Regions from separate parts of the Alteromonas sp. I10 genome, predicted to be linked through region 2. Evidence: predicted binding sites of a transcription regulator. Region 2 holds the regulator's gene; the other holds the start of a gene.
What was found. Region 2 encodes ArgR, which controls arginine synthesis, uptake and breakdown. Its sites were predicted from a motif close to ANTGAATANNTATTCANT; they were not measured.
Positions count from the first base shown of each region.

Region 1: BZA03_RS05400 (N-acetylmuramoyl-L-alanine amidase) is a predicted target of ArgR. The motif match lies at 3,513-3,530, and genes of this name have one in related genera.

Region 1 is NZ_QJJN01000002.1:229,793-237,299, reverse strand. Features, by position in the region: gene arcB (aerobic respiration two-component sensor histidine kinase ArcB) at 1-2,233, opposite strand, end outside; gene BZA03_RS05400 (N-acetylmuramoyl-L-alanine amidase) at 2,333-3,268, opposite strand; gene gltB (glutamate synthase large subunit) at 3,931-7,507, shown strand, end outside.
Region 2 is NZ_QJJN01000011.1:49,584-57,090, reverse strand. Features, by position in the region: gene fabV (enoyl-ACP reductase FabV) at 1-476, opposite strand, end outside; gene BZA03_RS18095 (FKBP-type peptidyl-prolyl cis-trans isomerase) at 781-1,401, opposite strand; gene ppc (phosphoenolpyruvate carboxylase) at 1,635-4,256, shown strand; gene mdh (malate dehydrogenase) at 4,403-5,341, opposite strand; gene argR (transcriptional regulator ArgR) at 5,579-6,043, shown strand; gene BZA03_RS18075 (type 1 glutamine amidotransferase domain-containing protein) at 6,109-6,792, opposite strand; gene BZA03_RS18070 (TonB-dependent receptor) at 6,987-7,507, opposite strand, start outside.

The DNA.
Region 1 (7,507 bases), on a different contig from region 2:
GTTGAATTTGATTAGCAATACGCTGTACACGAGCCAAACCAACAGAGCCAGCGGCGCCTTTAATTTTGTGAGCCTGTGAGCACACTTCTGACTTTTCGTCCGCACTTAAGCTTAGCTGCAGTATTTCCATGTATTCAGGCATTTTTTCTTGGAATACTTTAACGCTAGCGCGCACCATTTCATCCCCTATGGTATCAACTAACATCTGTAACAAGTCCATATCTAAAATGTTACTTAATGTTTTGTTAGGTTCGGGGCGCTCTACTTCGCCATCAATTTCAAGCGGTGCAGGTGGTGCATGGAACAGCTCGTTAAACACCTCGATAACGCGAGATTTTTTAATCGGCTTCGCAATAACGTCATCCATACCGTTTTCTAAGTATTCATCACGCTTTTTAATGACGTTTGCCGTTAGCGCCACGATAGGCGTTTGCATAACCAGATCTTCTTCAATAATCGTACTTGCCACATCGAATCCTGTCATGTCAGGCAATTGAATATCAAGCAAGATAAGGTCGTATTGGTTTTCCCTGACTTTGTCTATGGCTTCTTGACCGGTCATTGCTACATCGACTTTCTGGCCAAGCTTCTCGAGCAAGGCTTTAGCGACCATTACGTTCAATTCAATATCTTCTACTAACAAGATATTGAGCCCTGTCACTTGAAGCTGCGCGACTTTCATCGGGCTATTAGAAATTTGAACAGGCAACACAATTTCAAAACGGGTGCCTTTACCCACTTTACTTGAAACGTGAATTTCACCTTTCATCAAGTCGACCATTTGCTTACAAATTGCCAATCCAATACCGGTACCTGTGGCCGATTGGTGGTCAGGGTGATCAACCTGATAGTACATGGCAAAAATCTTATCAATTTCGCTTTCAGGAATACCTACGCCCGTGTCTTCAATCACAAATGTTACATACGCCTTATCACCATCAGGTTTCGTCGATGAAACCGTTAGACTTACGTGACCTTTTTGTGTGAACTTCACTGCGTTAAACAGGATGTTCCATAATATCTGACGAAGGCGCGTACCATCTATTTCAACAAGACGGGGAAGCGGCTCGTTAATTGTCGTTTTAAGCTCTAGCTGTTTGTCGGCTGCAAGTAGACGAATAATGCTGCTAAGTTCTTCGGTAAAGTCTTTCAACGATATGGTTTTTAGACTCAGCTCAAGCTTATCTCTGTCTAACTTATCAAGGTCGATAATATCGTTAAAAATATTACCTAATGTTATAGCGCTGGCGTATATCGTACTTACCCAGTTAAATTGTTCTTCACTCAACTCGGTATCACGCAGCATACGGCTTAAGCCCACAATACCGTTTAGCGGTGTGCGTAGCTCATGACTTATGGTTGCGATAAAGCGAGTTTTGTCGGTACTTGCTTTTGCAGCAGCATTTTCAGCCTGCTTACGCTCAGTCATATCTCGACCGAACGACAACAAGCCAAGGCGATTACCGTCTTTATCGAAGAAAGGTACACGCTTCATTTCGAAGTAACGACGACGTCCATCAGCAAAGCGAAGCCACAGCTCTTCTGTGATACTGGCGTTGGTTTCTAGAACTTCGTGATCACTCGCTACAATTTGGCGGGCAAGCTCTTCCTCATATACGTCTTTTGGCGTTAAGCCAAGCAGCTCTTGCTCGGTTTTGCCCGTCATAAGCTCCGCTATACGGTTACAACCAGCAAACCTGCCTTCTTCATTTCGGTAATATATTAAGTCTGGCGAGGCATCGATGATTGAACGTAATAAAGTTGATAAGCGGCGTGCTTGTGCTTCCTGTTCAGATTTATCCTGAATCTCTTTTTCTAAGTCTTTAAACAGCGCCTCACGCTCTTCTTGTGCTTGCTTGCGCTGCTCTATCTCGTGATTAAGCTGTCTGATGTTGCTTTGAAGTTCGCGGTTAAGAAAGACATCTTCTTCACGCAAACTTTCCAACTGGCTTACCACTTCCTTTAAGTTGGTACGTGAGTTTTCTAATTGCTTGATTAACTCACTAAAGAAATAAAGTACCCAAGGCGCAGATAACATGGTCAGTACTACAGCACTGATGAAGTCATCGGGCTGAACCTGGCTTCCCATGCTCACGCGAATTACGTATGAGCCCCCTAGCGTAAACACAAGCGAAAGAACAACAAACAATATGCTGAGCTTTAGAGTGCCAAAACGCTGAACAAATTGGGCAAAGCGAATTGCCCAAGAATCGTTTGGTGAATCTGAATGCATGTACGTCTAATTTAAGCTTATTTTGCGGTTATCCTATCAGGCTTTCCTCTTTTCGGGAATGCGGTTTGTCAAAGCATAACTCTGTGGCCCTGCTCAGAATTAGGATTTGAAAGGCGACTTTTCAGTAATTTCATTAATGTATTTGGTATTCACCCATCCCACCTTCGTGTAAGACACTTTCGCCCACTCCCCTCGCTTTTCCAGTATTTTTAGCACTTCGCCCTTATTCAAACCGTTCTCGACAGTTGGGTACGAAACATCTGGCCCTTTTCTCACATTCAGCGAATTGGCACTTACATTGGCCACCCGCTTTACAGGGCTAGCGAGATCCCGCTGAATTTGATCATGCGCCTCTCGCTGTGAATTCGAATCACTTGACTCAGTTGCCCACGTTTCACTATCACTTTGCAAAACAGCGGCTTTGAGTCTTTGAAGGGGAAAAGCGGGGCCAGGATCGACCTTTCGTGACGGCGCTATTTCTTCGTGCCCGACGATAGTAGAGATGTTGTAGTGGCTACACAACGCTTTACACAGCGATAGCGTCCTAACAATTTGTACGTCGGTGTACTTGTGCCAATAGCCCATAGACTGTTGGTTAATGTGCTGGGCAGCTAATACTTCATTCTCGCCAAAAATTTCGCCAAACCAACTTTCAAAGGTGCCGTCTCCTCTAGCCTTAAGCTGGCCGGCATTGTCTAATTCAATGCCGATAGAGTACTGATTCAAGCCACTACGCCCCTCGTAATAACTTTCTCCTGCGTGCCACGCTATTTTATTAGTCGGAAGCATTTGAACAATGTCACCATTGCGTCCAACGGCAAAGTGAGCTGACACACCGCTATCGGCATTGGTCAAGACATTCACCGAAGATGAAAGGCTACTGCCGGCGGTAAAATGAATAACAATAGTATCGGGAGATCCAGATTGAAAACGCCCAGATGTGTTAGGAGAAAGCCTGAAGGTGATATTGTCGCCAGTTAGAATATGATCATCTATACTAAATAAAGGCAGTGGTGAAGCATGTAGTGTATTCATACAATAATCCTTATTGTCTTAACAGCACGCCACCACAGTGAATTTTTATTCTTCGCCTTCCACATAAGCGTATACTCAATTCACACACAGGGCTCTCTATCAACATCCTTCAGCACACCACGAGCCTTACCTGTGGTTAATTTTCAACCAATATAGCAAACTACTTATATTAGTGGAACCATAGCTTTACAAATTAATAAAAATACACCGCAAACCGCTATTGACAACATAAAACATCAATTTCAAAGCATATTTATTCATTAATAAAACGCAAATGAGAAGTAATATCATTTATAAGGGGTGAGTTATTCACTTTGCAATACTGATAACATTTTTGTTACAAACATAAATGATGACACGTAAACGACTGATTAATATATATTTAATTATATTTATACTAATTCACTATAAAGCTTATACTTTTAGCGTTTGATTTTAGTTTTTAATGTGGGTATTTTGTACGGCCCGCATCGCAATAATGCATAAAAATGCGGAAACGACTGGAATCCTCTAATAATAAAATAACGACAAGAAAGGCGCACGCCGCGAGCAATACCGCTCGCAGGCATACAAGACGTCTAATAATGTTGTGATACGCAAACCTAGGCGCATCTACACGCAACGCATACCTTGCCCAGTCAAAAGGTTGAAGGAGTTAAGAGATGAGTTTATATAATCCCAATGATTCCCGGGACAACTGTGGGTTTGGCTTAATCGCTCACACTCATGGGGAAGCCAGTCATGAATTGGTAACTACTGCAATACACGGTCTTGACCGTATGCAGCATCGTGGCGGTATCGCCGCCGACGGGAAAACCGGTGACGGCTGTGGTTTATTACTACAGAAACCGGATGCGTTCTTCCATGCAATCGCCGAAGAAAATGGCTGGAAACTCAGCAAAAAATACGGCGTGGGCATGATTTTCTTAAGTCAGGACCCGGTACTTGCGCAAGCCGCGCGTGAAGTACTTAATGAAGAACTAGAAAAAGAAACACTTTCAGTAGTGGGTTGGCGCGAAGTGCCTGTCGACCACTCAGTACTGGGTGAATTAGCGCTAACGGGTGTTCCACAAATTGAACAGGTATTTGTGAACGCGCCAGCAGGTTGGAGAAAACGCGACCTTGAGCGTCGTTTGTATATGATCCGCCGCCGCGCTGAAAAACGTCTTGAGAAAGATCCCGATTTTTACGTAGCTTGTTTGTCGGGCTTGGTAACGATCTACAAAGGCTTGGTAATGCCAAAAGATTTACCCGCCTTTTATCACGATCTTGCCGATGAGCGTATGCAAAGCGCAATTTGCGTTTTTCACCAACGCTTTTCAACAAATACACTACCACGCTGGCCGCTTGCTCAGCCTTTCCGCTTCCTTGCGCACAACGGTGAAATTAACACCATTAAAGGAAACCGCGACTGGGCCATGGCACGTGCTGCTAAATTCGCAACGCCACTTATTCCAGATCTTAAAGATGCAGCACCTTTTGTTAATACTGAAGGTTCAGACTCATCATCGCTGGATAACATGCTGGAGCTATTCTTAGCCGGCGGTATGGATTTATTCCGTGCTATGCGGTTACTTGTTCCACCCGCCTATCAAAACAACAAGACCATGGACGATGATCTTCGTGCATTTTACGAGTTCAACTCTATGCACATGGAACCATGGGATGGCCCAGCGGGTATCGTTTTAACTAACGGTCGCCACGTTGCCTGTAACCTTGATAGAAATGGTCTACGTCCTGCACGTTACGTTATTACTAAGAACGGTTTCATTACCCTAGCCTCAGAAGTAGGTATCTGGGATTACGAGCAAGCTGACGTAATTGAAAAAGGCCGTGTAGGCCCAGGTGAAATGCTTGCTGTAGACACTTACACAGGCAAAATCTGGCGCTCTACTGAAATTGATGAAGACTTAAAAGCACGCCATCCTTATAAAGAGTGGCTAGACAAGCATATTCGTCGACTTACACCAATTGAAAAGCTTGACGCGTCATTAATTGGTAAACGTGTGTTTGACGACGATGCCATGGCGGTGTACCACAAGCTACACGCCTATAGCTATGAAGAAATTCAACAAGTTGTAAAAGTACTTGCGAAAGACGGTCAAGAAGCCGTTGGCTCAATGGGTGATGACACGCCAATGGCGGTTATGTCATCTCGTCAGCGTACGGTTTACGACTATTTCCGTCAGCAATTTGCACAGGTAACTAACCCGCCAATCGATCCGCTACGTGAAAACCACGTTATGTCGTTGGCAACCTGTATTGGCCGCGAGCAAAACGTATTTAGCGAAACCTCAGGTTACGCTGACCGCGTATTGTTTGACTCGCCAGTGCTAATGTATACCGACCTTAAGCAACTGCGCGAATTTAACCCAGACAACTACTACTCAGAAGTCGTGGAGCTTCAGTATGCGCCGCAAGAAGGTTTGAAGAAAGCCATCGAGCGCGTGTGTAACGAAGTCGAGATGCTGGTTAAAAACAAGCGTGCTGCGTTCGTTATTCTGTCTGACAGAAACATTAAACAAAATCGCTTGGTTATCCCTGCAGCAATGGCAGTTGGTGCGGTACAACGTCGCTTAGTTGAAAAGTCATTACGCTGCGATGCTAACGTTGTTGTTGAGACAGCAAGTGCCCGCGATCCACACCATTTCGCGGTGTTGATTGGCTTAGGTGCCACTGCGGTTTACCCATTCCTAGCATATGAAACTATTGAGCAGCTTTGTGAAAAAGGTGAGCTAGATATTTCTCCTATGCAGGCCACGTTGAACTACCGTAAGGGTATCAACAAAGGCTTGTACAAGATCATGTCGAAAATGGGTATTAGCACTGTTGCTAGCTACCGTAGCTCTAAACTGTTTGAAGCAGTGGGTATTAACAACGAAGTGATGAAGTTATGCTTTAAAGGTGTGACTTCACGCATTCAAGGTGCGGGCTTCGATGATTTCCAGCAAGATCTTATCAACCTAAACCGTATTGCTTGGCTTAAGCGTAAATCTGTCGATCACGGCGGCTTGCTTAAATACGTGCACGGTGGCGAATATCACGCCTATAACCCAGACGTAGTCAGTACGCTTCAAAAGGCTGTGGTGTCTGGTAACTACGACGACTACCAGCAATATGCAAAGCTTGTTAACGAGCGTGCGCCTGCGCACATTCGCGACTTGCTAGCTATAAACCCTGATTGCGACCCTATTGATATTAGTGAAGTAGAAGCACCGGAAAACTTATTCCCACGCTTTGATACTGCGGCAATGTCAATTGGTGCACTAAGCCCTGAAGCGCACGAAGCACTAGCGATTGCCATGAACCGCCTGGGCGGTCAGTCTAACTCTGGGGAAGGTGGCGAACACCCTTCTCGCTTTGGAACTGAAAAGAACTCTAAAATTAAGCAGGTTGCTTCAGGTCGCTTTGGTGTGACGCCTCACTATTTGGTTAACGCAAACGTTATTCAAATTAAAGTGGCGCAGGGTGCAAAACCGGGTGAAGGTGGTCAGCTTCCAGGCGATAAGGTAAATAAATACATCGCACAGCTACGTTTCTCTGTGCCGGGTGTAACCCTTATTTCACCACCTCCGCACCACGATATTTACTCAATTGAAGATTTGGCACAGCTGATTTTCGATTTGAAACAGGTTAATCCAACGGCACTTATATCCGTTAAGTTAGTATCTGAGCCGGGTGTTGGCACCATTGCAACGGGTGTAGCGAAAGCCTATGCCGACCTTATCACCGTTTCAGGTTACGACGGCGGTACAGGTGCAAGCCCGCTAACATCAGTTAAGTATGCGGGTAGCCCATTTGAGCTTGGTTTATCTGAAACTCAGCAAGCGCTTATTGAAAACGGCTTACGTCACAAAGTACGCGTTCAAACCGACGGTGGTTTGAAAACAGGCTTAGACGTAGTAAAAGCCGGTATTTTAGGCGCTGAGAGCTTTGGTTTTGGTACAGGTCCAATGGTGGCTTTAGGCTGTAAATATCTACGTATTTGCCACTTGAACAACTGTGCGACCGGTGTTGCAACGCAGGATCAAAAACTGCGTGACGACCACTTCATTGGCTTACCTGATATGGTAATGAACTACTTCAAGTTTATTGCTCAAGAAGTGCGTGAAATCATGGCGTCTATGGGTATTGCTAAGTTCGACGACCTTGTTGGTCGCACAGAGCTACTTAAAGTTCTAGATGGCATTACCGCTAAGCAAAACCGTTTAGATTTGTCTCCGTTGCTAGCGCAGCCTA
Region 2 (7,507 bases):
GGCTTAAGCGTAGATTTATACGTTACGCCTGTTTCTGGGTCGGTTCTACGCGGGGATGCAAGGCTATAAATGACCAAATCAACCTTGCCCATTTCAGCTTTGATTTTTTCGATGGTTTCATTTTTGATTTCATCGGAAAACGCATCGCCATTAATAGTTTCTGCATACAAGCCTTTTGCTTTGGCTTTTTCGTGGAATGCAGCGGTGTTGTACCAACCGGCAGTACCCGTTTTACGTTCCGTTGGTGCTTTTTCAAAACACACACCCAGCGTTTTAGCGCCATAGCCGAACGCAGAAGTAATGCGTGATGCTAGGCCGTATCCCGTAGAGCTACCAATAACCAACACATTTTTAGGGCCTTCGCCTAAGCCGCCTTTTGCTTCTACATAAGCAATTTGTTCGTCAACCGCCGTTGCACAGCCAACAGGGTGCGCGTTTGTACAAATGAAGCCTCTCACTTTAGGCTTGATAACCATAATAATTTTCCTTATTTGAGCGTGGGGCTATTGTAATGCCGAAGCCACTGATAACAACTCGGAGCAGATGAAACCTAGCATATCGCAAACGCAAGACGACACCAATGAAACAACGTGCCAAATTTAGGTTTGCTTTGTATTTACGAGAAAAGACAGAGAAGAGAAGAGAAGAGATAGGAAAAAGAAACATTAGGCCATATCGCTAAATTCAACGAAGTGCGGGCTAGTTTTTAAAACGTTATGAACTATGAATAAGAAAAGATGGAACACAGGTGTACAGAACTGCACACCTGTGAACAACACATTAACCTAGAACGTCTAGAAGCTCTACGTCAAAGATAAGCGTGCTGTATGGAGCAATAGCTGCACCCGCACCCTGCTCACCGTAAGCAAGATCATGTGGCACGTATAAACGGTATTTAGCACCTACTTTCATAAGTTGAAGTGCTTCAGTCCAACCTTTAATAACGCCGCCTACTGGGAATTCAGCTGGCTGGCCGCGCTCGTAAGAGCTGTCAAAAGTGGTACCGTTGATAAGTGTACCGTGGTAGTGAACACGTACAGTGCTAGCCGCAACTGGTGTTTCACCGTCACCTTCAGCGATAACTTCGTACTGAAGACCAGATTCAGTAACGGTTACTTCGTCACGCTTCGCATTTTCTTCAAGGTACTTTGTGCCTTCTTCAATAACCGCTTTGCTAGCTTCTTCTTTAGCCGCTTGCATACGCTTGTGAATTTCGCCGAACGCATCACGTAGTGTGTCGTTATCAACCTGAGGCGCTTGACCTGCGAAGGCGTCTTTTAGGCCAGCTACAACAGCGTCAATCGCTAGTCCGTCAAACGGATTTGATTGTAATTGTTGACCCATTTGAAAACCAATGCCGTAACTTGCTTGGGTTTCTACTGTATTGAATGTATCAGTCACAAGAACTCCTGAAATTAAATTACAAATGCAGTACAAATTTCAAACAAAACGCATAACGCGAGAATGTTTCTGCATTTTCCGGTGCAAGAGTGTATCACACCACAAAATATCTTGCTTTGAGCAATGTTAACTAGGGTGCAAAAGTATCAAAATGTTGTAAATTATAACCGAAAGTGGTTAGACAAGTCGCAAAGGACACAGTATGGTTAAGGCCATATATTTAGGAGGATAGCATGCAAACACACTACGATGCTGAACTGAAAGATACCGTTCGATACCTAGGTAAAACCTTAGGTGAAACAATCAAAAATCAATTGGGTCAAGAGTGGCTAGACCGTATTGAAAAGATTCGTAAAGGCGGCCGAGCTTCTTATCAGGGAGACGCTACATGCAGCGAAGAACTGAAAGAAACTTTCAAAACAATGTCTGACAGCGATTTGCTTACTGTTGGCCGTGCATTCGCACAATTCTTGAATTTGGGCAACATTGCTGAGCAAGAATACAATGCGGCAATGAATGTTGATGCGTCTATTGATGCACTATTTAAACACCTAGATAAAGCTGAATTAACAGCTGAAAAAGTGCAGGATGCGGTTGCAAAACTGAACATCGATCTTGTACTGACCGCGCACCCAACTGAGGTTACGCGCCGTACACTTATTCACAAACATAAAGAATTGGCGAACTGCCTTCAGGCTATTCACCAAGAGTCGCTTAATGATGTTGAGCGTAAGAAAATTGAAACCCGTATTGCTGACCTTATTGCACAGGCTTGGCACACTGAAGAAATTCGTTCAGTACGTCCAACACCTGTTGATGAGGCACGCTGGGGCTTCTCTGTTATTGAAAACTCATTATGGGAAGCAGTGCCAGACTTCATGCGCGAGCTTGATGGTCGCCTAAATGAAGATTACGAAGTATCACTGCCACTAGATGCGTCTCCCGTTCAGTTTAGCTCTTGGATGGGCGGCGACAGAGACGGCAACCCATTTGTAACGTCAAAAGTGACTGAGCAAGTATTATTACTTGCTAGAAAACGTGCGGCCAAGCTTTTCGCGATTGATCTTGATCGCTTGCAAGTTGAGCTTTCAATGTACGACTGCAACGACGCGTTACGCGAAAAAGTCGGTGACGCCAACGAGCCGTACCGCGCCCTTCTTCGTCCACTTGTGGACAAGTTCATCGCAACCCGCGATGGCATTAGCGACTACTTAGCAGGTAAAAACCCAGATACTTCAAACTGGGTTGAAAGTGATGATGAGCTAATTGAACCACTGATGCTTTGCTACCAGTCACTGTTAGACTGCGGAATGCAAGTTGTAGCAAACGGTCTGCTGCTAGACACTATTCGTCGTGCTCGTGTATTTGGCATTCACCTTCTGCGCCTTGACGTGCGTCAGGACTCTGAGCGTCATGCAGACGTTTTCAGCGAACTAACACGCTACCTTGGTCTTGGTGATTATGCTCAGTGGAGCGAAGCCGACAAGCAAGCGTTCTTATTGCGCGAGCTTGGCTCAAAACGCCCGCTATTCCCTGCTCAATGGGATGCGTCTGATGACGTGAAAGAAGTGCTTGATACCTGTAAGGTAATTGCGAAGCACAGCAAACACGGTTTTGGTATCTATATTATCTCTATGGCCAGTGAGCCATCGGACGTTATGGCCGTTCAGCTGCTACTTCAAGAAAGTGGTGTAGATTGGCCAATGCCAGTGGCGCCATTGTTCGAGACGCTAGACGATTTGAACAACTCGCCTGACGTAATGCGCAAACTTCTGTCTATCGACTGGTATCGCGGTTACGTTAAAGGTCGTCAATTCGTTATGATTGGTTATTCAGATTCAGCCAAAGACGCAGGTGCACTTGCTGCGGGCTGGGCTCAATACCAATCACAAGAAGCCTTGGTTGCGATTGCTGATGAGTTTGACGTAAGCCTGACGCTATTCCACGGCCGTGGCGGTACAATTGGTCGTGGTGGCTTGCCAGCACATGCTGCCATTTACTCTCAGCCTCCTGGCTCGCTAGACGGCGGCTTCCGTGTAACTGAGCAAGGCGAAACTATTCGCTATAAATTCGGTATGCCTAAGCTGGCTAAACGCAGCCTAGGTATTTACGCCAGCGCCATAATTGAAGCCATGTTATTCCCGCCTCCGGCACCAAAAGAAGAATGGCGAGAGCTTATAACTGCAATGGCAGCCCAAGGTCGCGATAACTACCGTGCAACCGTGCGTCACGATAAAGAGTTCGTACCTTACTTCCGTGTTGCAACGCCAGAGCAAGAGTTAGGCAAACTCCCACTAGGTAGTCGCCCAGCGAAGCGTAAGCCACAAGGTGGTATTGAGAGCCTACGTGCGATTCCATGGATATTTGCCTGGGCACAAACCCGTTTGGTACTGCCAAGCTGGTTAGGCGTTATGCGCGCTATCGATAGCGTGAAGACACCGGAAAATGAAAAAGTGGTTAACGAGATGTTCAGCGAATGGCCGTTCTATCGTTCACGTCTTTCAATGCTGGACATGGTGTTCCATAAAGCCGATCCGCGAATCAGTGAAGCTTATGATGAGCGCTTGGTACCCAAAGAGCTTAAACACTTTGGAGAAGCATTGCGTAGCGAGCTTAAAGAAAGCATCTCGTCGCTGTTGGCTATAACCGGTGACGGCGACATCATGAAGAACGACCCGCAGGGTAAAGAGTCTATGGAGATCCGTGCAGGATATCTTCAGCCCCTTCACTACCTGCAAATTGAGCTTCTGGATCGTATTCGTAAAGCCGGTGACGATGCACAAAACACCAGCCTAGAGCGTGCCATGATGGTTACCATCGCGGGTATTGCAATTGGTATGCGTAATACAGGCTAGAGCCCAATGAACGCGTAACGTTATAATGAAAAGCCTGCTCATTGAGCAGGCTTTTTTTGTAATGTCTTAAATGCAAAAAAGGCTGGGTACGTAGGAACGTATCCAGCCTTTTCTAGCGGATGCTAGTACATCCGCTTCAGGCGTTATTAGCCGTTTACGAAGTCTACGCCTAGCTTGATGTCGCCACGTAGGCCTTCAAGCATGTCGTTTTTCGCTTTTTCTTCAAATGCGCTTAGCTCGCCGTATGGCAAGATTTCTTCAACACCGTTTGCGCCTAGGCGAACTGGATGTGCAAAGAATGCTGCGTCGTCGCTGTCGTCAGTTTGTACATAAGTGTACTCAACCACGTTCTCGCCTTGCATTGCTGCAACTAGAGATAGACAGAAGCGTGCCGCTGCTTGACCCATTGATAGGGTTGCAGAACCGCCGCCCGCTTTAGCTTCAACAACTTCAGTACCCGCGTTTTGGATACGAGTAGTTAGGCTAGCAACTTCTTCGTCTGTGAACTCTACACCTTCAACTTGTGAAAGTAGAGGAAGGATAGTTGTACCAGAGTGACCACCGATTACCGGTACGTGCACAGAAGATACGTCCACACCTTTAAGTTCAGCAACAAACGTTTCAGCACGGATAACGTCTAGTGTCGTTACACCGAAAAGCTTGTTCTTGTCGTAAACGCCTTTTGCTTTAAGCGTTTCAGCTGCAATAGCAACAGTAGTGTTAACTGGGTTAGTGATGATACCAACACACGCGTTCGGGCAGTTATCAGCTACACCTTCGATTAGGTTTTTAACAATGCCGGCGTTGATGTTGAATAGATCAGAACGATCCATACCTGGCTTACGAGGCATACCAGCTGGAATTAGAACAACGTCTGCTCCAGTTAGTGCGTCAGCTAGGTCATCTTTACCGTGACCGGTTACTTTTACCGCAGTGGGGATGTGGCTTAAGTCAACGGCAACACCAGGAACAACTGGCGCTACGTCGTAAAGCGCTAAATCTGAACCTGCTGGCAATTGTGTTTTCAACAACAAAGACAGCGCCTGACCAATACCACCGGCAGCACCTAACACGGCTACTTTCATACCATTTCTCCTATGGGATTACTTCACGTATTTAAACGGAACGTCACACTAATGCAACGCGGGGGAAAACTCAATCACCGGATCGTCTTATTAACGTTATTTATGGCGATTTTATCTCGATATTCATTATCATGAATGATTATGCAAAGAAATTGCGCAAAGTCTACCTGTACGGCACAATATACGCATACTAAATATAATTCCTAACGATAACCCTCAAAAAAGAAAAGAGCGCTAATGGCAAACGCAAAACAAGAGCTACTCATCAAAGCTTTTAAAGAAATTCTTAAAGCAGAAAGTTACGGTTCACAGGGCGAAATTGTTGATGCATTAAAAGCACAAGGCTTCGACAACATCAGCCAATCTAAAATCTCTAGAATGCTAAGCAAGTTCGGTGCAGTAAGAACCCGCAATGCTAGAGGCGACATGGTGTATTGCTTGCCTCCAGAGCTAGGTATGCCTACGGCTAAAAGCCCTCTTAAACAGCTGGTACTGGATATCGTTCACAACAACGTAATGGTAATCATTAGAACCAGCCCTGGTGCTGCACAGCTTATTGCGCGCTTGCTTGACTCATTAAGTAAGAAAGACGGAGTTTTGGGCACCATTGCAGGTGACGACACTATTTTCATCGCGCCAGCGGATGTGTCTAGAATCGAAGAACTAAGACAGCGTGTTGAAGACCTGTTTGAGAACGTTTAGGTAGCCACACTTTTAAAACGGTGCCCTCTCATTGAGGGCACTATATATTCTGCCGTTCGCTGACGCTAGCTCAATAGCTTAATCAGCGCATCGGCTGCTGGTCGTGATGACGGCGGATTCTGTCCCGTCACCAGTAACCCGTCGGTACACACTTTTACAGCAAAATTGTCGGCGCTCTCATACTTGCCGCCTTTTTTAACCAGTTCATCTTCAACCAGATAAGGCACTACGTCTGTAAGTTCCATTGCAGCTTCTTCACTGTTTGAAAATCCGGTAACAGATTTTCCCTCTACCAGGTATTTGCCATCAGGCGTTTTAACGTCTTTAAGCACAATTGGCGCGTGACATACTGCCCCAACGGGTTTATTAGCTGCGATAGTGTCTTCGATTAGTTTTATCGAGTGCACATTGTCAGAAAGGTCCCACAACGGACCGTGTCCCCCTGGATAGAACACCGCGTCAAACTCTTCAGCTCTCACATCTTCAAGTGGAATAGTCGACGCTATAGCGCTACGCGCCAGCTCATCTTTCGTATATCGCATAGCGTCATCGGTCATTGCATCGTCAGCCAGACTATTGGGATCGATAGGCACTTGCCCTCCCATGGGTGAGGCCAAAGTTATCGTATATCCTTGGTCTTTAAATGCGTAGTACGGCGCAGCAAACTCTTCCAACCACATGCCTGTCTTTTTGCCGGTATCACCCATAATTTCGTGAGATGTCATTACCATTAGCATACGTTTTGACATAAGCCCTCCTTGCGAGCATTTAAAAATTTGTCGTCAATTACTTCGGCTAATGTACGTAGTTAGATCATTAAAAAAAGCGGAGGATCGTTTGATTGCATGGTTGTGAGATTAATGGCGGGCATAAAAAAGTGCCACTTCCTGTTAAGGAGAGTGGCACCTAACACTACAACTTGTAGCTAGTGTTTTTCTACAGCTTAGAAGCGGTAGTTAACACCTACACGCATTTCCCAAAGTGATGCATCACCTTGACGTGGAGTTGCGTTCGAAGAACCTAGCGTAACAGTATTAAACGAAGCTTCTTCAAGAATGCCCCAATCGTCATTCAGCATATTTGTGAAGTTATCGATTACGAATGATACTTGAGCAGTATGATCTTCATGGAACGCTGGGATATCTTGGCGAACCGCGATATCAACTTTTGCCCACCATGGACTTTCTTCGTCATTTCGCTCAGCGCCCATTGGAAGAACACTTCCGCTATCTAAGTAAGGAGTAAATCCAAAGATCGCGTTACCTTCGTTTCTAGAGTAAACAAGGCTGTAAGGTCTGCCAGATTGCGCAACTGCAAATGCTGAGAAAGTTGTGTTGTAACCATCAATCAGTTCAGTTGTGTAACGGAAGTCTAATGTAAAGCGGTGTGCGATATTCCAATCTGAAAGTGAAGATACCTCTTCATTCGGGTTAGTAAACGCTCTGTACTGGTAGTTAGAGAACG